DNA from 4 places in the Paenibacillus sp. B-A-8 genome. Region 1 is predicted to be linked to each of the others. Evidence: riboswitches for the same ligand, from Rfam matches in the RefSeq annotation. Region 1 holds a riboswitch; each other region holds the start of a gene.
The links. Region 1 has a riboswitch for cyclic di-AMP ahead of ACN6MV_RS26725 (alpha/beta fold hydrolase). Riboswitches for the same ligand answer to the same signal wherever they lie in the genome.
Positions count from the first base shown of each region.

Region 2: it holds a riboswitch for cyclic di-AMP, as region 1 does, so the genes downstream of both, ACN6MV_RS00545 (C40 family peptidase) here and ACN6MV_RS26725 (alpha/beta fold hydrolase) in region 1, are expected to answer to the same signal.
Region 3: it holds a riboswitch for cyclic di-AMP, as region 1 does, so the genes downstream of both, ACN6MV_RS15830 (C40 family peptidase) here and ACN6MV_RS26725 (alpha/beta fold hydrolase) in region 1, are expected to answer to the same signal.
Region 4: it holds a riboswitch for cyclic di-AMP, as region 1 does, so the genes downstream of both, ACN6MV_RS00190 (ubiquitin-like domain-containing protein) here and ACN6MV_RS26725 (alpha/beta fold hydrolase) in region 1, are expected to answer to the same signal.

Region 1 covers NZ_CP183882.1:5,929,260-5,934,450, reverse strand. Annotated here, with positions in the region: gene ACN6MV_RS26735 (Nif3-like dinuclear metal center hexameric protein) at 1-327, shown strand, start outside; gene ACN6MV_RS26730 (hypothetical protein) at 412-585, shown strand; cyclic di-AMP (ydaO/yuaA leader) riboswitch at 807-993, shown strand; gene ACN6MV_RS26725 (alpha/beta fold hydrolase) at 1,100-1,909, shown strand; gene selD (selenide, water dikinase SelD) at 2,278-3,339, shown strand; gene mnmH (tRNA 2-selenouridine(34) synthase MnmH) at 3,396-4,433, shown strand; gene ACN6MV_RS26710 (cysteine desulfurase family protein) at 4,483-5,191, shown strand, end outside.
Region 2 covers NZ_CP183882.1:112,589-117,779, reverse strand. Annotated here, with positions in the region: gene ACN6MV_RS00555 (M1 family metallopeptidase) at 1-1,703, shown strand, start outside; gene ACN6MV_RS00550 (hypothetical protein) at 1,715-2,545, shown strand; cyclic di-AMP (ydaO/yuaA leader) riboswitch at 2,760-2,898, shown strand; gene ACN6MV_RS00545 (C40 family peptidase) at 2,952-3,380, shown strand; cyclic di-AMP (ydaO/yuaA leader) riboswitch at 3,741-3,882, shown strand; gene ACN6MV_RS00540 (C40 family peptidase) at 3,888-4,379, shown strand; gene ACN6MV_RS00535 (GNAT family N-acetyltransferase) at 4,609-5,094, shown strand.
Region 3 covers NZ_CP183882.1:3,594,491-3,599,681, reverse strand. Annotated here, with positions in the region: gene ACN6MV_RS15850 (hypothetical protein) at 196-369, opposite strand; gene ACN6MV_RS15845 (four-helix bundle copper-binding protein) at 735-1,082, opposite strand; gene ACN6MV_RS15840 (DUF2933 domain-containing protein) at 1,287-1,481, opposite strand; gene ACN6MV_RS15835 (asparagine synthase-related protein) at 1,791-2,267, opposite strand; gene ACN6MV_RS15830 (C40 family peptidase) at 2,617-3,087, opposite strand; cyclic di-AMP (ydaO/yuaA leader) riboswitch at 3,092-3,224, opposite strand; gene ACN6MV_RS15825 (TVP38/TMEM64 family protein) at 3,357-3,956, opposite strand; gene ACN6MV_RS15820 (response regulator transcription factor) at 4,084-4,782, opposite strand; one part of gene ACN6MV_RS15815 (IS1182 family transposase) at 4,978-5,191, opposite strand, start outside.
Region 4 covers NZ_CP183882.1:38,702-43,892, reverse strand. Annotated here, with positions in the region: gene ACN6MV_RS00190 (ubiquitin-like domain-containing protein) at 142-1,305, opposite strand; cyclic di-AMP (ydaO/yuaA leader) riboswitch at 1,587-1,816, opposite strand; gene ACN6MV_RS00185 (TatD family hydrolase) at 2,014-2,784, opposite strand; gene ACN6MV_RS00180 (HD domain-containing protein) at 2,934-4,217, opposite strand; gene ACN6MV_RS00175 (AbrB/MazE/SpoVT family DNA-binding domain-containing protein) at 4,522-4,776, shown strand; gene rsmI (16S rRNA (cytidine(1402)-2'-O)-methyltransferase) at 5,020-5,191, opposite strand, start outside.

The DNA.
Region 1 (5,191 bases):
CCCTATGTACGTGTTGCCGGTGACCTATCCCAGGTATGCAGACATGTGGGGATATCAGTGGGTTACAGAGGAGGCGGGACAATGGCTATCCCTCTTTTTAATCAGCACAATCTTGATTTACTGATTGCTGGCGAAGGGCCAGAGTGGGAAACTCCGGAATATGTGAGGGATGCAGTACATCAAGGTAGATCGAATGCGCTGATTATGTTAGGTCATGCGGAGAGTGAAGCCCCGGGAATGAAATATTTAGCTGAAGTTTTGGCAGAGAAATACCCAACGATTCCTACTTATTTTATTGCAGAACAACCGATCTATCAGCTGGTTTAATCCTTATAAATCGAAATGAAGAATAAATTTGCATATTATGGAGAAAATGATTGGAAACCAGGTCACTGAGAGAGGAGTGTTTCAATGGAAATTCCTTTGGAGGCTGATGAAGTGTTAAGTCGTATCAAAAAGCTTCAAACTGACGGAAGCTCGATCAGTAAAAAACAAGTGAAGCAAAGCGATCCTGATCTTATGAGAAGTGCGCTGTTCTTTTTTCCGAGCTGGGAGCATGCATTGAAAAACGCCGATCTGTTGTAGCCGAATGATTGTATAAAGAAGCCGAGTGGTTCAGGGATTGATCTCTGATGACCGCTCGGCTTTTTCTTAATAAACCGAGTAAACAAGAGCAATAGAAAGAGAAAACGAAGAGTATGCTCAATATGAAATGAAAAGCATGGCTTTCATCATTATTTTGCCCAGGGCTCAACTTTACAAGAAACCTTACACGGAGTATGATTCATCACATAACTGACAATTACATAAGAAGTCCGCTTAATTTCCGTTAAGGAAAGCGGGGGAACCAACAACTGGAAATCGATATGACAGTCGGTACTAGTTATGGGGTGAATCCTGTTACAGATGCTGAATAGTGCATCCATACAGGTAGGGCAACTCTCACTGCCCGAATCCGACAGCTAACCTCGTAAGCGTATGGAGAGAGGATGAATGGCGTATTTGATGATGAATAGCCACAGAGAATCCCTCTGTGGTTTTTTGCTGCGTTTATAAGCACATATAGATATAGAACCTACCTGTGAAAGAGGTGTTAATTTTGCCTATTGCTAAACTGAATGGAACTTCGCTCTATTACGAAATCATTGGAACAGGGACTCCGGTTGTGTTTATCCATGGACATGGATTAACACATAGCATGTTTAAACCACAATTAGAGTATTTTTCTGATAAATATAAAGTGATTCTGTGCGATTTACGGGGGAATGGCAAATCAGGTGAATTGCTGCAGGCTCCAAACGAGATTATTGAAACGCAATGCCTAGATATAATTATGCTATTGAATGATTTGGGCATTCGTGAGGCGGTTTTTGTCGGGAGCGCCTATGGGGGGCTCGTCGTTCAACATATTGCGAAACAATACCCGGAACGGGTAAAGGCGATTGTTGTTGCCGATAGCTTTTGTAGAAGTCATGCATCAACAATAGTAGGTAAAATTCAGCTTATGGCTGCATATTGTAGTTGGTTAATGTATTACGCTCCTAGTGAGCTTGTACTGCCTTCGATTCGTATGATGTATCGCGAACGCTGGAACCTGGCCTATAACGAGATTAGAAGAGGACTTCTCGACAAACGTCCGCGGGAATTGTATCGCCAAAGGCTGGCTACTAGTCATGTGGATTACACTAGATGCTTAAAATCTTTTAACCGTCCCGCGTTATGTATAGTCGGTGACTTTAGTGAATTTGGAGTCAACTGTATGAAGGATATGGTGTCTCAGCTGCCGCATGCTCAGTTAGCGATCATTCCTAACGCATTAGATCCTAGTAATCTGTGTCAGCCGGAGAAATTTAATGCTATTCTTCAGCGTTTTTTGGAGAAACATCAGGATGCTCAGCAGATCAGTTGATCCTAGTGGAGAAAGCACCTTAGATTGCATAAACCTCTTCAGAGTCTTAATGGTCGGCTAACGTTTAAGCAAGAAATGAGGGCGTTCTATAGCTGGGAGTATGAACTGGCTGCGGGACGTTCTTTTGTATAGTATTTTAGGGAAAACCTCCCTAAAGTACAGAGTATCGAACTAAAGGCTGGCCCAAAGTAGCGAAATCTACGAATGAGCCAGCCTTTAGCATACTATTAATCGAAAGAATACCACTCATAGCACTTCTCAAAGAACAGAATAATGAAATCCAATCGGTAGCTATGCATTTTGTACATTGCTGTCTACTGATGTAAGATTAAAGATATTCGATATTAACTATCTAAAGGAGCTGAGTCATGATGTCTCAAGCCGAAACTATAAAATTGACTTCATTATCTTCAAAAGGAGGCTGCGGCTGCAAAATCGGTCCCGCCGATCTCATGCAGGTTATTCGCAGTCTGCCACCAACCGTTCCTAATCCGGATCTACTTGTAGGTTTGGATACTAGTGATGATGCAGGCGTGTATCGTTTAAGCGATGAACTCGCGTTAGTGCAAACTGTTGATTTTTTCACACCGATCGTGGACGACCCTTATTCCTTTGGGCAAATTGCAGCAGCCAATGCGTTAAGTGACATTTATGCTATGGGTGGTAAGCCGCTTACAGTGCTTAATATTGTAGCTTTTCCTATCTCTGTTCTGGATAAAAGCATTCTCGGTGACATTTTGCGCGGTGCAGCGGACAAGGTGCAGGAAGCAGGAGCGACGCTTGTAGGTGGACATTCTATCGACGATAAAGAGCCTAAATTCGGATTGGCTGTTACGGGGCTGGTGCATCCGGACAAAGTAAGAACGAATGCAGGCGCGCAGGTGGGGGATAAGCTGATACTAACGAAACCTATCGGTGTGGGCATCTTAACAACTTCTATTAAGAAGGATCAACTATCACCAGAAGAAACCACACGCCTCACCACAGTGATGTCTACATTGAATAAAAAAGCGGCTGAAATCATGGAGCCGTATGATGTGCACGCTTGTACGGATGTTACTGGATTTGGGCTGTTGGGACATGCCTCGGAAATGGCTAAGGGAAGTAACCACGGACTGATTATTCGTCAAGGCGATGTACCAATGCTGCCAAGAGTAAGAGATCTGGCGGAGCAGGGATTTGTTCCAGGTGGAACTAAGAATAACTTTGCCCATTTGGAGGGCAGCATTCTTTATCCGGAAGAGATGGACCAATTAAGCCGTTATATTCTGTGTGATGCTGTAACTTCTGGCGGATTGTTGATTTCTGTTGCTCCTGAACAAAGTGAAGCCTTGCTACAAGAGCTGGTAGCTGCAGGTGTAGAAGCGGCATTGATCGGAGAAGTAACAGAAGAACATCCGGGTCAGATTACGGTAATAGCTGCGCAATAATGATAGAGTCAGCTTAGAGGCAATCTAAGAAGTTAGCCACCAGAGGAGAGAGTGCATTGTTTCAGGATATTACACTGGAAGAATTAAGAATGCTAAAAAATAAGAAGCAGATCACTGTGATCGACGTTCGATCTCCTTCTGAATATAAAGATTCGACATTACCGGATAGTCTGAACATTCCTTTTTTTGATGATGAGGAACGGGCTGAAGTAGGCACTTTGTATAAACAGTCTAGTGTGCAGGCGGCGAAAGAACGCGGTTTGGAGATTGCTGCGGCGAAGCTGCCTACCTTTGTCAAAGAATTCGCAGCGATTCAAGGGGACAAAGCTGTATTCTGCTGGAGAGGAGGTATGCGCAGCCGTACTACGGCAACCGTACTTTCTTTAATGGATATTCACGCTTACCGGCTGATTGGCGGCTATAAAGCTTACCGTAAATGGGTACTCGACGAACTGGAGACTTATGAATTCAAGGCAAAGCCTTATGTAATTCACGGAAATACGGGTACAGGCAAAACAAACCTACTGCACCGCCTGAAAGCACAAGGTTATCCTGTTCTGGATTTGGAGGGGATGGCGGGTCACCGGGGTTCTATCTTTGGAGAGATCGGACTTCATGCAAATAATCAGAAAACGTTCGATAGTCTTCTTTTGGAGGAATTAATTAAGCTTGGGGATTCTTCTTATGTACTGTTTGAAGCGGAGAGTAAAAAAATCGGGAAAATCGTCATGCCCCCATTCATGGCGGAGCAGAAAGAGATCGGAACACAGATTTGGATTGAGATGCCATTGCAAGCTAGGGTGCAGCAAATCCTTGAGGACTACCGACCAGAAGCATACAAGGAGCAGTGTATTTCAGCTTTTCGGAGTATTAAATCCCGAATTCATATCCCCGTTGCCGCAGAAATCGAGCGATGCTTGCAAGCTGATTTGTTCGGAGAGGCTGTAGCGCTTTTGCTAGAATACTATTATGATCCTAGATACGATTATACGTCCACTCAGTATGAAGGCGTTGAGAGAGTTACGTTTAAGGTGAATAATTTGGATGAAGCTGAGACAGCGGTGCGCTCTTTTTTGAAAAATCAGGAAGTATAAGCTTTAGGAATCGTAAGGATGAGGGGCTAGAGGAGGCACAGCGTAACAAATGATCTATTTAGACTATAATGCTACAACACCTGTAGATAAGGAAGTCGCAGAGGCTATGATTCCGTATCTTTATGGTCATTTTGGCAATCCTTCAAGCAGTCATTTTTTGGGGCAAGAAGCTAAACTCGGAATCGAGCAAGGAAGAACGCAGGTGGCTAATTTCCTGAATTGCGCGCCGGGTGAGGTGCTTTTTACAAGCGGGGGCAGCGAATCGAATAATACCGTCATCAAGGGCGTCGCTCAAACGTATCGACATAAAGGCAATCATATGATTGTGTCTGCTGTGGAGCATCCTGCTGTCATTAAACCGTGTCAGTATCTGGAGCAGTTGGGCTATACGATTACTTATGTACCTGTTGACTCGTATGGAATGGTACAAGTAGACGATGTGAAAAAGCAGCTTACCGACCAAACCATACTAGTCTCCATTATGCATTCTAACAACGAAACGGGAACGATCCAGCCGATCAAAGAAATAGCTGAGGCCTGCCACGAACGTGGTGTTCTTGTACATACCGATGCTTCGCAGTCCGCTGGAAAAGTAGTGCTCGATGTGGCTGAGCTAGGGGTGGATTTTCTAACGCTGGCAGGTCATAAATTGTATGCGCCAAAAGGGATTGGAGCATTGTACATCCGAGAGGGCATTCACATCGAACCTTTAATTCACGGAGCGGGGCATGAAAATGGTAGACGAGCAGGTACCGAGA
Region 2 (5,191 bases), 1.1 Mb from region 1:
ACCCCGGTGTAAAACCTGTAAGTGATCTATATTTTCATATGTACCCAAATGCTTTTGCCTCACCAGATACTACTTTTATGAAGGAATCCGGAGGAACGCTCAGGGGTGACACCATGCCAGAGAACGGCTTCGGAAGTATGACTCTAACCGATCTGCGCACGACAGAAGGAACATCGCTAATGCAACGAGTACAATTTGTACAACCCGACGATGGTAACGTCAACGATAAGACACTCCTAAAGGTGCATCTCCCACAACCGGTTAATGGAGGAGAAAGTGTCACACTTAAACTAAAGTACGAGGTCCAGCTTCCCAAAATATTTGCCCGTATGGGTACATCAGGGAATTTCGTGATGGCTGGGCAATGGTTCCCTAAGCTTAGTGTATACGAGCCTATGGGCACACGCGGGGTTAAGGAAGAAGGCTGGGATTTACATCAATATCACGGCACCTCTGAATTTTACAGCGATTTTGGCATCTTTAATGTAACGATTGCAGTTCCTTCTAACTATACGGTAGCTGCGACCGGATTTCCTGTAAAGAATGCCAAACTGAAACAAGATCAAAAAATATATCAATTCTACGCTGATGATGTCCATGACTTCGCTTGGGCGGCTTCCCCTGATTTCACAGTAGCTGAAGAAGCCTTCTCTACACCAGAAGTACCTGGTGTACGGATCAAGGTCTATCTCGATCCATTGCACAAAGACTTAAAGGAACGATACCTTCAGGCCGCTAAGGCTGCCCTGACCTACTTCAGTAAATGGTATGGTCCTTATCCCTACTCCACTCTGTCTATTATCGTTCCACCTAAGGAGGGCAATGGTGCAGGAGGAATGGAGTATCCTACGCTCATTACAGCCTTTGGAGCCACGGACTCTTCACCTGATACTTCACTTGAGAGAACCGTCGTTCATGAAATTGGCCATCAATACTTCTACGGTATGGTCGCCAGCAATGAATTCGAAGAGGCTTGGTTAGACGAAAGCTTCACTTCTTACGCTGAAGACAAACTCATGGAGCAGGAATATGGTGTCAAAGCTAATCTCCCTCTGCAATCTAGCCTGGTGACCAAATCAGAGCCGCTGAACTTAGAGACATGGAAATATGACGGGGCAGAATCGTATAGCCGAAATGTATATATTCGCGGAAAGCTAGTACTTAAGGATATTGAACGCCAAGTAGGCGCTAAAGCAATGAACAGTATCATGTCTACTTACGCACGTAAATTCCGTTTCCAGCATCCCACTACATCTGATTTTCAAAAAGTCGTTGAGAAGGTAACCAAAAAATCGTGGCAGCCTTATTTCGAGGATTATGTTTATGGTGGCGGTGCTCCTGATTTCTCAGTAGATACGATTACGATTAAAAAGAATGGCAGCAGCGAGGCTCAGAGCTACGAATCCATAGTGAAAATTACAAACAAAGGGAGTCATTACGTTGACGTTCCCATTAAATTCACATTCGCTGACGGTTCTGCGGCAGAGCGGGTCTGGAACGGTGAAGGAGCAGAGACTACGTTTCAGCTGTTAAGCGATAAACTTCTCCTCTCTGCTGAGATTGATCCAGAGCATACCGTTCTTTTAGAAAACAAACATCTTAATAACTTCAGACTGGCGGAAATAGAGCCCAAAACACTCTCCCGCTGGACGTTAAGTGTAACTAAATTAGTTGAAACCGTGCTCGGAACTCTTGTCTGGTGAGGTGAATGATTGTGAGAACATCGATAACCCGCGGCTGGCAAAGCATGAAGGAGCAATTTTATATTCTGATTCTGCTCTTCATCTATCGACTGCTCTGGGGCTACTTTATGTACGGCTTCATCCGGTCTGCTATCGTTCCAATTCTACTGCGCTACCCAGATAAAGACGCTGGAGGCAGTGGAATGGGTAGACTACTCTATTATGTCGAAGGGCAGTTCAGCTTGAACACAGATCCTGAGATACGTAATTGGTTATGGATGTTCCTAGGGCTTGTTCTCTTACGACTGCTGCTCTCCCCCTTCATAAGAGCAGGATTACTGCATGAACTCCATCAAGAGAGAAAAGGAGAGCGAGGCCTGTTCTTTTTTCCCGGCATGAAGCTTTATGGATTTCCAGTGTTTATCTTTAGTTTAATCGAATGGGTGCTGGCTCTATTGCCGTTATACTGGCTCGCTCCAAAAATGTACGGGCTGTTCTTATCTTCCTTTCTGAACTCCTCTTTGTTACTTCATCTAGTTCCATACGTATTGGCATGGCTTATATACATCTTTATCGTTCGTCTGTTCCTTCTATATATGCAGTTTGGTTATACCAGCGGTACGGGGATGTTCTCCTCCCTATTCATCTGTATAAAGTCACTGATTCCTGCACTAGGCATTTCAATCATACTTGGTGCAGCGGGCCTTATCCTTCTGCTGGTGTGCGGACTATCCGGTATCTTCTGTCCTGGCCTGCCGGCACTTCTTATTCGTCAACTCTCATCACTGCCCTCGACACTTTTCAAAATGTGGGGAATTTCCGCTCAATATCATCTATGGCGCAGTAAAGCATTTCCACAATAATTTATGGCATTACAACACATAATATAAGAGTCCCGGTTCCTAAATCAGGAGCCGGGACTCTTTCGCGTTACAGACAAATTATGGCGATTTGCAAATTCGTAAAGACTTTGTTACAATAAGTCCTGTTCCATTAGTAACAAGTTTGTAATCATTTGAAACGATTTCTACATAACTTCATGTATTCATCGTAGTCTTGTCGATAAGTCACTATCTGGTGCATAAAACGCCGAATTCCTTGCACCGGGAAGTGGGGGAACCATATTTTGGGTGAATTGATCTCGCTTTGCAGTGATCATAGGGGAACCTTCTACCGAATCCTTAAGCTAACCTCACAGGCATTGGAAGGGGTACAATTTTTTTGAAGAATTTAAGAAAAGCATGCGTCGCTGCGGCGCTGGGACTTGTGATGGCGTTCTCTATTGGTGGAGGAAGTGCCTTTGCAGATTCTAAGATGGATAGTGTTATTTCAAAGACAATTGGAGTTGCCTATAAAACCGGAGGCACTAGCACTGCCGGGTTTGACTGTTCTGGATTCACTACGTATGTATTCAAGAAGGTGGGTCTTTCTTTGCCCCGCACTTCAAAAGCTCAATATAATGTTGGAACTCCTGTAGCCAAAAGCAAATTGCGTTCAGGTGACCTAGTTTTCTTTAACACATTGGGCAACGGCGTATCCCATGTCGGCATTTATGTTGGAAACGGAAAATTCGCACAATCATCATCTTCATATGGCGTGACCATCACTTCACTTAGCCAGTCCTACTGGGCCAATCGCTACGTTGGCGCTAAAAGAGTAATGAGTACTTCCTCATATCAAGCTGTAGCCTACGATTAATACTTCCCCACAACTATAACCTCACAATTACAACTATATAGACCTGGATTTGATTATCACCTTAATCGAATCCAGGTTTTCTTTTGCCTTATTATAATCTTTACACCTCTAGAACAGACTTTAAACACTTTTATTTGATAAAAATTTCAATAAATATAAAAATAAGTTTAATATTATCGCTTACATATGCATTTTGTCTTTAAATATATGAATTTTTCTGCATGATTAGGTTAAAAACGATTGCCAAGCGGCACTCTGTTTGTTACAATAACTGCAGTAAGATTTTAGTAACATTTTTGTAATCATTAAGTTGTTATTTACAAAGGTTTTGTCATGTATTGATTACAAGCTATTCCTAATCAACAGTCTGAGCCGAGTTTCCTAACTATTAGGGAAACGGGGGAACCAACTTTGGGTGAATTGACCTCCATTTTTAGAGGGGTCATAGGGGACCTTCAACCGAACCCTTAAGCTAACCTCGTAGGCATCTGGAAGGGGTATAAACTTTTGAAGAAGAAGTTAGCAGCAGCTGTACTCAGCTTTTCCATTATCTTCACCATCGGAGCAGGAAGCGCTTTCGCGGATTCCAAAATGGATAAAGTGATCGACAAGACCATCGGAACTAAATACGTATCCGGCGGGATCTCCACAAATGGATTTGATTGCTCCGGATTTACAATGTATGTTTTTGATAAAATCGGTATCAACCTACCACACCAATCAGGTTCCCAGTATCAAATGGGTACTGCTATCTCCCGAGATGATTTAAGATCAGGAGATCTTGTATTCTTCAATACAAGTGGTAAGGGTGTTTCCCACGTCGGCATTTATGTCGGTGAAGGCAAGTTTGCACACGCATCTTCCTCACGCGGTGTAACGATTAGCTCCCTGAGTGATAGCTACTACGTAAAACGCTATATCGGTGCTAAACGGATTATGAGCACTGATGCTTATCATTCTGTTGCTTCTGAGACAGAAGATAATGATGATGTTCAATAAGTAGAACGTACATAGGCTCTTTTCCAAGATGTTAATTCTTGGGGAAGAGCTTGTTTTTTTGTCTTATTTAATATTTACCCCTCTCAAAATTTGTAAAACAGTATTCCTTATAAATTTTCTGAGTTGATGACCCCTCTTTTTGTATATAATTAGTTACAAGTATAGACGCCTTCGGCACTCGTAAGGACGGCAAGCGTTATAACCCTCGTGAAAGGAGGTCTTTGACCTTATGATAAATCCTTCGGTTACTTTTCATGTAACTCCTATGGAGACTAGTCACGCGGAAGAGATATGCAATTGGAATTACACCCCCCCTTATAATATTTACGGCTGGATGCCGTGGGAACAAATGCAGGCTCTAGGCATCGAGTTCGGTGATCCTCAGCTACGGAATGAGCAATATGTCTCCATATTAAATGGGCAAGAAGCTTTGTGTGGATTCGCGCAGTTGTTCCCGATGGAAGGTGTTGTACGTTTGGGGATTGGCATGCAACCTGATCTGTGCGGCAAAGGGCTAGGGAAATTATTCATGGATGCAATCGTGCAAGAAGCCTTGCTTCGTTATCCTGAGCGTGAGATTGATCTAGAGGTATTGACCTGGAACCAGCGTGCGATCCGAACTTACCAAAAGTGTGGATTTACGATTACAGATACGTATGAGCGCCTAACCCCATCAGGAAACAAACCTTTTTATTGCATGGTCTATGAGAAATGATATTAAAATCCATATTTTTCAATCAATTGATGGTATTATCGTTCATTTTTTTGTCACAAACCCTATGATAACGCTTCACCTTGAGCTATAATGTAGG
Region 3 (5,191 bases), 2.3 Mb from region 1:
GTATTTTTTCCTTCTTCACACAGAAGTTAGTGGAAGTCAGTATATGTATGTCGCTGGGTGGGTGATTTTCCTTTGATGGGGGGGAACCTCCACCCAAAGAGCATCATGGTCACAGAAGTCTTTTTGAACCCATTACCGGCCTTTTTTTTGGTCCTCCTGGCCTCCCCATTCAAATCCCTCTAGAGCACTCCTTCTTCATCGATCCCATGGCAAAGTGGCAGCCTCTCCATCGATGATGCCACATTTGAGCTTCACGGCAGGCCATAGAGATATACCACGGACTGTATGACTGAAGCATTTTCCAGCTTTTCCGCTTGCTGTTTCCGGTTTGAATAGGGACAGAAATGAATTATTTAGGTTGTTGTCCATCTTAACTCCTCAGATTATTACAATATTAACGAACGAACATTATGGATGGTTATACGGCTGGTATGATGGCTTAGACAAGATCTAATCCCATTATTCTCCATGACACATCAACATATTCCCACCGTTACACATCGATAAATAAGGGAGCATATGGACTTACTAATTAAACACAAATTAACATTGCCTATCCTAATTAGATGACAACACTAGACGAAGGGCGAATTAGTCTGTCAATGTTACTAAAAAATAATAAACTATTGCAAAACGACGAAAGCTCTTACTAGCTTTCGTCGTTTCTTTATTTCTCATGGGTGCAACTATCTAAAATTCCGTTCATTGCTCCCCTCAATCACCTAACCTCAACTTTACGAAGCCATTTTACGGCATTCATCTGCACATTTACGACAATACTCAACACATTTCTGACAATGTGCGTCTTGAAATTTCGAACATTCTGCAGCACAATCGTCACAGATCTTTGCACAGACTTGGCAAAATTCTTTTGCGTATATACTTCCACGAGCCATCCATTGGGCAGCTGTTGCACAGATATCCGCACAATCACGCAAAGTGTGGATACAGTGAATTCTTGCTTGCACGTCTGTCTCTTTAAGACAAGAGGTTAAACATTCTTCACATGCTTGCATACAGTCGTTACAACTATCAATACAACTTTGAAAATGTTGAACCGAAGAATGTGAAATTGTCGTCATTTTTATTACTCCTTCATAATTTTAATGTTTGTTCATCCTAAGTTATATTATCCTAAAAGTGTATTTATATACAAAATCTAGCCAGACTGAGTTCGTGATTTATAGCTTGTACAAAGAAATCGCCCCGTCAAAATGGTTAATAAGGTCTTCCATTTATCCATGGGCGATTTCAATGGAGTTTTATATGCTTTTCTCTAATATGAGTTATTTAGACAAGCTTAGAAGTTGCTTTTTCATTCGTTCGTTCTCTACTTTTAACTCATTATAGTCTTCGTGAAGTGTCCAGTTGGATTGTGACTGGTTTGAATGAGAGTCTTTACCATGCATTCCTCTCATCCCAAACATCATCAATACCATCATCAGTGGACAAATCAACAGCAATAGCAAAGACCAATCCATCTGTGTACCTCCTCTGTAAATTGCTTTCTTTTAATATTTTTATTGTAGAAGAGTTGTATGTGGATATGATGTTGAAAGTTTGCATATTTCATGAAGTTATTGTTCCTTGCTTAAGTGATTGAAAAAAGCAATCCGGGTAATAACAACCATGTTCCTTCCTTTTCCTCTCCAGTCATTCCATAATTCGCAACCAACTGTTGATTTAGTCCCCGATTTAAGATGGATAGGATCACATATCTGAATATTTTTCCTCTCGGTAGCTTACGCTATCTCAAAATTAGGCGACTACAATTGACTACTATTATCGAGTTATGAGTTGACTAGAGCTTGCCTGAATATAGACTGTTTAATATACATGGAATGCCACAACGAAAATATATAAATCGTCCAAATCTTGCGGGAATAATCGGCCGTTCCCATTCGATGTTGTTTTAACATCTCTTTAACAACATTTAGTTGAATCCATTGGTCCACCCCACTCTCTGTAATTTGTTGAAGGATGGTATCACCCATTGGGGTTAATAACCATTTTTTCAAAGGCACAGGAAAGCCTAATTTTGGACGACCTAACACAGAATGAGGTACGATTCCCTCCAGGGCTTTACGTAAGATGTATTTAGTGGTTCCTATTGCGAGCAATAATGAAGCAGGAATTTTCTGGGCAATCTCAAACACTTCTTTATCAAGGAAAGGAACACGAACCTCTAAAGAGTGAGCCATACTCATCTTATCGGCTTTCATTAATATATCACCAGGCAACCAAAGGTTAAGATCTATTAACTGCATACGGGTTACGTCTTTTAAACCTTTGTGCCCCGCGTAAATAGGTTTCGTGATTTCTGTCGTAGTTTCCCAGTATTTATATAGATCCGGATGGAAAGAAACGAGAGACCTTTTCTCACCTTCAGAAAAAATGTTGGCATTTCCGAAAAATCGATCTTCTAAGGGTACCCCTCGGGGGTATGTCAATTGTATTATTACCGTTTTTTCACACCTTCCACTAAACACTAAGCCTCGACGCAAAAAGACCTCTCACAATAAAATACAACCTGTGAGAAGTCTTTTTCTTAAAGAGGATGCATACAAACCCAGAAATTAAAAAGGTAAAAAAACAGATGCTGACCTTACAAACTCATCATTCACTAATCATTTTGAGGTAGCTAGTTTCGCTCACTACACGGCGAGCAGTGACATAACGATCACGATAATATGACTCTGAGAGTCTACTAATTCTTACGCCTTTACTGCTTGAGGAATGAGCAAACTGATCATCACCTACATAAATGCCTGCATGGGAAATTCCTGTACCAAAAGTGTTAAAAAAGACCAGATCTCCTACGCGAAGATCATCTTTAGACACGGGTGTGCCTACTTTAGCTTGAGATTGTGATGTGCGCGGTAAATCACCTGCATTAAATTTATCTAATATATACAATATGAAACCCGTACAATCAAAACCCGCCGCCGTAGTCCCCCCCCATAAATAAGGAGTCCCCAATACCTCTTTCACTTCATTTTCAATACTTACTTCACTTGCGTAGGTGCTTGCAGGAACAGAAGTGAACAATACTGCAGCCCCCACTACGGATAAAATAAACTTTTTCAGAATCAGGTTCTCCCTTCAATGCCTACGGAGTTAGCTGAGGGTTCGGTTAAAGGTTCCCTATATTCCTTTGCTTTCAAGAATAATTCACCCAAGAATGGTTCCCCCGTTTTCAATACGAAATTCGGCAATAATTAATTAATTTTTTGTAACTATTGCTATAGTATTGTATTTATATTCACTGTGTCAATCCGATATAAAATTTTCTATTTTTATTTTCAAACAACACAAATACCACACAATTTTATAGTACAATGCATAAATTTCTAGGATTAGTGATCATTTTCGTGAATTTCATTCAACTTACCATTTTTCATCTTACTTGTATGGATAATAATATATAGAGAAAGTAGTGACATTATTGTAATTATTATTTTCATTGATTTATTTTCTACTTTTACATATCCATAAGCAAGTAAGGTTTCTAACCAAATGGAGGGAAGCTTGCCTACAGCAGTTGCCAACATATAGTTCAAGAAAGTCATACTGGATGTGGTGGCTACCAATGTTACAATGGAGGATGGTACGTAGGGTATGAGCCTAGCCAACAACAAGATGAAAAACTGCCTTAGTGGAGTCATATTGTTAAGATTATTTAACCACAGATAATTTACCCTTCTAAGCTTGTTCACTCTTTGAACACCTAATCGATATAAATTGTAGGATACCCCTGCACCTAAGACCTCACCAATCCACGAGAGCAAAAAACCAGGGTAGAATCCGAAAATCAAAACATTTACGGTGGTCATAAAAACTGAAGGAATTACTCCGATGATACTTATAAAAATACTAATTCCAATGCTTATCAGAAATGACCATATCCCCAGCGCACTTAACAATTCTGCAACTTGTTTTGAATAAATAGAAAACATCAGCTCACCATCTTAAAATGATTTAATTCTGATTACCAGTTAACGTCAAAGCTACAACAATCAACATATAACCAAGCACTAAAATCTCATGGTGTCCTTATAGGTAATATTGAATTATATAAATTGTTCAATCCTGTTTAAAAAATCTATACCCTATACTCCGAACCGTCTGAATTGGACTATATTTAAGCCCAGCGTTTTGGAATTTTTGGCGAATTTTCTTTATATGGGTATCAACTACACGATTTTCTCCTTCGAAATCATATCCCCATACACTATCCACCAATTCCTCTCTGGTAAAAGTTTTTTCTCTTCTTTGAGCAAGAGTAACAATCAAATCAAAATCCTTTTGAGAAAACCCCTCCAAGATCCCATCAATATAAATCTCCCTCTTTTTTGGATATATTATTAACCCAGGGAATTCAAGGGATCTTTCTTTTTCAAACATGGATTTTGTAATTGCTACCCTCCGGAGAATGGAGTATATGCGGGCTAATAACTCTTCAGGTTCAATATTCTTGGTTAGGTAATCGTCAGCTCCAATCCTAAGCCCGCGAATCTTGTCCTTAGTATCTCCCTGTTCCGTTAATATCAGCATAGGTACAAAAACGGTTTCCTTGACTACCTTACAGACTTGCCATCCGTCCATATCAGGCAAAATAATATCCAATAATATAATATCAAATGAGTACTTCTTTAACATTTCCAGTGCTTCTGTTCCTGTAGTCGCTTCTTTTACATAAAACCCTTGTTTCTCCAGATAAAACCGAAGCGATTTTCTCATATTCCATTCACTATCTGCAATTAAAACTTGATGTATAGACAATATGTTCACCTGCTCCGTTCCAATTTCCCTTATTATATATAAATTTTGTGTAGAAAAAATGTAAGTTAATTTTTAGGAAAAGAAAAAGCTTCTTAAAAGAAGCTCAGAGTGTCGAGAAACCCAGGTTATTTTAATATCTTGGGTTTCTTTTCATGTTTAGGTGGCTGTAAAATCGGGAAAGTAGGGGGATTACCCCTACTTTTCCAGGCTATCCAGGTGGATCGCCATCTTCTTCATGTTCTGCACGGCTGCCGTCATCAGTGCTTGTTCCCTGACGTTCCGGAGTCCGCGCAAACGGCAATAGCGAAACCCATGGAGCTCTTTAGCATCCGCGAAGCTTCGCTCAATCGTTTCTTTTCGTTTGCGGTACAGCTGTTTGCCAGACTTGCTGAGCCTGTTGTTCCGAACC
Region 4 (5,191 bases), 1.0 Mb from region 1:
AGGTTTCGCTCCTCTTCTTTTGGTTAAAGAATTTATAAGTGATGAGCGGTTGCTCTGCGATCAACGAAATGATCATCTGGCGTTCCTTAACGGTTATCATCACTATAGCTTATCAAAGAATAATTTGCAAAAGCTTCCGAACTAATTTAACTCCGGCTTCACAGGTCCAATCACATAAACGGTACGTGATTTACGACCGAAATTACGCACATGGCTCAGTGAATCGTAATAGACGTCTACTTTATTGCCTTTAATGGCACCGCCAGTATCTTCAGCTCGGCGGAATCCAAGCCCCTCAATATATACCCACCAGCCAATAGGGATTACATTCGGGTCTACTGCAATTGTACGACCTTCCGTTACGCGTGTTCCGGAGGCAGTTTTGGTACCTATACCTGGCTCTTCTGATGAATAAGCTGTCATGGAGACGTTCTTAATCATCTTCTTGTACTCAAAGTCTACGCCAGCCTTGCTTGTGACGTTATTAGTCTTGGCGCTAACCTTAGCCGTTTTGGAAGTAGTGTTTGAATTGGAAGTTGTTGTAGTCTTAGCTACAGCCGGCTTAGGAAGTGGTTTGGTACCAACGGCAATAACTTTATCTTTCGTTACCGTTTGTACTTCCTTACCAATCATGCGCATAGAGGCCAGTTCTCCGTCTTGGTAGATCTTTTCAATATGCTGAATCATGACGCCTGGTTTGCCTGCCTGTGCCACTCTAACTGTTCCCACAGTAAGGGAGGGGTCTGCTGTCTTGATGACTCTGAAGGGTAAGTTAGTTGTCCGCTGTACAGTCTGTTTGTTGATGCGAACAATCTTAATCTCCATGTTGGCAGAAATGGCGGTGTCTAACGAAGGGAAAATCTTATCATGACCTTCTAGGGTGATGCCCATTTTGTCAATTGCTTTACCGATTGTATCCTCGGTTGTATATAACGTTTTTGTTGCTCCGTCCGCAGTAAGGCTAATTTTCTGCGCACGATTGATAACGACACGGTCACCGTCTTTTATTTCATCACTCAGTCCTAAAGATAGTTCATCATGCGGCTGCAGCGAAATTTGCTCTTTCTCCAGCACATCACCAAGAAGCGCTTCTCGCGTTTCAAGCGTCTGTGTCTGCCCGTCTATTACTAAAAATAATTGTTTGTTACTTTGACCGTGTACGTACAGCAGAATAAGTAGCGCGATAGCGACTGAAATCACGCCTGCAAGTAAAAGTACGCGAGTATTTACTTGCTCCCACCGTAGTGCGAAAGACCTGCTGGATGACTGCGAATCATGGGATACTTCTGGTTGGAATACGCCCATTCTCTCCATCCTCCTTACATAGCCCCGTCGTCAATTGTATATCATGAGGACTGAATTCCTTTGACGAAACTATTTGAGATTGTCACAGGACACGCACTTAATAACTTAGCGTCTCCTGCTCATGGATCGCCTGCTCGGCACAGCTACTCCCACCCCTGTTATATAACAGTATGTGGGCAACATTCTATTTATTCAAAAATAAAAAAGCCTAAAAAGAGTTCAATTGAGGACTCTTTCGTGGCTTCTCCAAATTCAGAATAGAGAATGCTTGTGCACGAGGTTGCCTCTCTTACTTGCGCTTACGGGGTTAGCTGTCGGGTTCGGACGAAAGAGAGACGCCCTATTTCAGGTCACCCGCTCATGGCGGTTGCCCTTAAATTCACCCCAAAGACCACGTGAAGAAATCAAATACTGTCCTGTGGCACGTCGAAGCCGTATTCAAAATACAGGCATGCGACAGGTCAATATTGGTTCCCCCGTTCTCCATACGGAGACTCAGCGAGACGATCCATGAATCAGTGGCTGTCACTATAACACAGCTCACATCACTGAAAAGATGATATCCTGTTTTGATGCATGTTGTAAAGGACGATTCAACCACGTTTAAGCAAAAATTTGGTTAAAATATTGTAATATTCAGCCGTTTTTATATTAAAAAAGTTTAATATATCGGCCATTCTCTATTTTTCGCCTGTTTTACTCCCGTTTTCACTCAATCCCAAATCGTTCCAGTGCGTTCGCATACGTTATTTTAGCCAATTCTTCCCATGTTAGCCCTTTAATTTCAGCTGCCGCCTCTGCTACCAACTTCACATGAGCACTCTCATTTCGCTTCCCGCGGAAGGGATGAGGAGTCAAATATGGAGCATCCGTTTCGATCAATAATCGGTCTAACGGGGTCTGCGCAAGCACTTCTTTTGGCACTCGTGCATTTTTGAACGTAATGGGTCCTCCAAACGATAAATGAAAACCAAGATTCAAGCACATTTTTGCTGTTTCCCAGCTTCCTGAGAATGAGTGCATTACGCCTCCAACCTCATTTGCCTTTTCTTCCCGCAAAATCCGTACAACATCTTCATGGGCATCACGGTCATGAATACAAATCGGCATCTTTAGTTCACGGGCTAGTCCGATTTGCTTGCGAAAAACCTCATGTTGCACATCCTTGGGAGAGGTATCCCAGTAATAATCCAGTCCAATTTCCCCAATAGCCACCACTTTTTTATGACTGCACAGAGAAGCGATCCAATCGAGATCTCCTTCTTTCATATCTATCGCATCCTGTGGATGCCAGCCCACTGCAGCATAAATATAATCATAAGATTCTGCCAGCTTCATCGTAGAGGGAATCGTCTCCCGATTAAATCCGATATTAATCATCTTACTAACGCCAGCCTCTACAGCACGAGCGATAACTTCTTCGCGATCCTCGTCGAATTGAGGTGCATCCAGATGCGTATGTGTGTCAAACAGAAACATTTTTGCCGTCACTCCTTGTTGTTTTTTAACATAAGACAGTGTGAATTTCACGCCATCTATTGTATCGTCTATTTCTACGAGAAGCAGTTATTGATTTCAAAAGACGAAAACATCGTTTCTTCTTGTCAAAAATCCCATATTTTCTTGTATTATTTTGCAAAAATCACTGCTATTGAAGATGGCAATCGTGTAAGCGCTTGTCTCAACTTATCTTGAGGAAAATACAAATGATACCTGCCACGATGAATGCCGCTAATAGAGCGTACAATATCCGACACCTCTGAAATTTCCCTCAGCTGATCATGTCGATCAAGCAGCAAGATTTGCTTATTGTCAAAGGCTTCTCCCGGACGGAACACATCATAGGGTAAATCTGTCGGAAAATCAATCTCCAAGTCATATTCCGGGTGAAGTCCCGCTGCCGCAAAACTGCTGCGAATTTCAGTAATCATATCTGTATCAAGATTCTCCATCTCAACATATTTATACAGTTTACGATGAATAAAACGGGTACACAAGTCGCTTAATAGCTCATCTTTTTCAAGCGTCCACTGCATAAAAGCCGTCTGTACCAGCGCCTCATCTAACATTAAATATTGCTTCACTGTCACCTCTCCACGGAACAAATCCTCCAGCGGATTAATCATAAAACTAAAATGGTACCCCTCTTGGAAAAGCTCCTTAGCTCTACGGAAAATTTGTCGCAAAATAATCTCAGAGCTGCGTGTCACCGGATGAAAATATACTTGCCAGTACATTTGATAACGCGACATTAAATAATCCTCAATCGCATGCATTCCCGATTCTTTTACCACAACCCGACCATTATAAGGACGCAGCATTCTCAAAATCCGATCAATATCGATCGTTCCATAGTTTACACCTGTATAGTACGCATCACGCAACAAATAATCCATGCGATCAGCATCTAGCGGACTGGAAACCAGATTAACAACGATTTCATGCTCATAAGTTTTGGAGATCACTGAAGCTACTTTACGAGGAAAATCCTCCTCCACATCACGCAAGATTTCAGTTATTTCTGTGTCCTCCAGAATAATACGACAAGTCCAATCCTCATGGTTCATTTCAAAAGCTTCTTCTATAGAATGAGAAAATGGACCATGCCCCAGATCATGAAGCAAAGCCGCACACAAGGTTAGCAGACTTTCTTCAGGAATCCAATCCTTATACCCGCTTCGTTCAAATTGCGAAATGATTCTACGTGTAATTTCGTATACCCCAAGGGAATGAGAAAACCGACTATGCTCTGCACCATGAAAAGTCAGATACGAGGTACCCAGCTGGCGGATTCGGCGTAGACGCTGAAACTCCTTTGTATTTATTAGTCGCCAAATAATAGTATCCTGCACGTGGATATAGTTGTGAACCGGATCTTTGAAAACCTTTTCTTCTGTAAGCGGCTGCTTCATGAGATCAACTCCTTTTTTAAATTTAATATGATTTTAACCAATTTAAGTATATAATAAGTAATTATGTCGTACTTTGTCGAATGATGACGATTTTAGTCTTGGTAAATCGACAAAGTTTATTTTTACACTTTTTTTAGAATTCGTGATTATGATAGGCAATTCAAAGTTTTTGTGAAAAAGTTCTTAATTAGCATATGAAAAAAGGTTGACTGTTTTGGGAATCGTTGGTATTATGAATATCATAAAACAGTGAACAATGTCGAATAATGGCGTTTTTGGGACATTGAGAGGAGTAACGATTGTTATGATGAAATCAACAGGAATTGTAAGAAAAGTAGACGAACTTGGTCGGGTAGTTATTCCCATTGAATTGCGCCGTACTCTTGGTATTGGTGAAAAAGACGCACTTGAAATTTACGTTGATGGTGAGCGCATTATGCTTAAGAAATATGAGCCTGCCTGCATTTTCTGTGGCAACGCTGAGAACGTAACTTACTTTAAAGGAAAAATAGTTTGTCATGAATGCATTTCTACTATTCCTACCCCTGTGACAAACTAAAATAAATAGTATATAATAGAACTAATCAAATTGTTAATTCTAACCTTTTCATATCTCCTTGACCTCCCGTGACCGCGGGAGGTATTTTTTTTCTGCTTTTACTTCAGTTTCCCGCCTCAAAAGGGTGTCTAAAAGGACTTATTCCCCTCTTTGTACAAAGTACATTAACCTACATGTAAATCTCTTAAGCACAATTAAACTTTGTATTCTTAGCCTCTCAGCATAAGAACCGGTCTATAACACTTACTGCTCAGCTTTATCAAGAAGCGCGTTATAAATATCCCGCTTTGCAACACCACGATCAGAAGCTGCTTTTTTCATAGCTTCTTTACGTGGTAAATCTGCCGCTTCGTAATGTGCAACATGCTCCTCAATACTTAACTGGCGCCACCAAGCCGATTCTGCCAATTCGGCA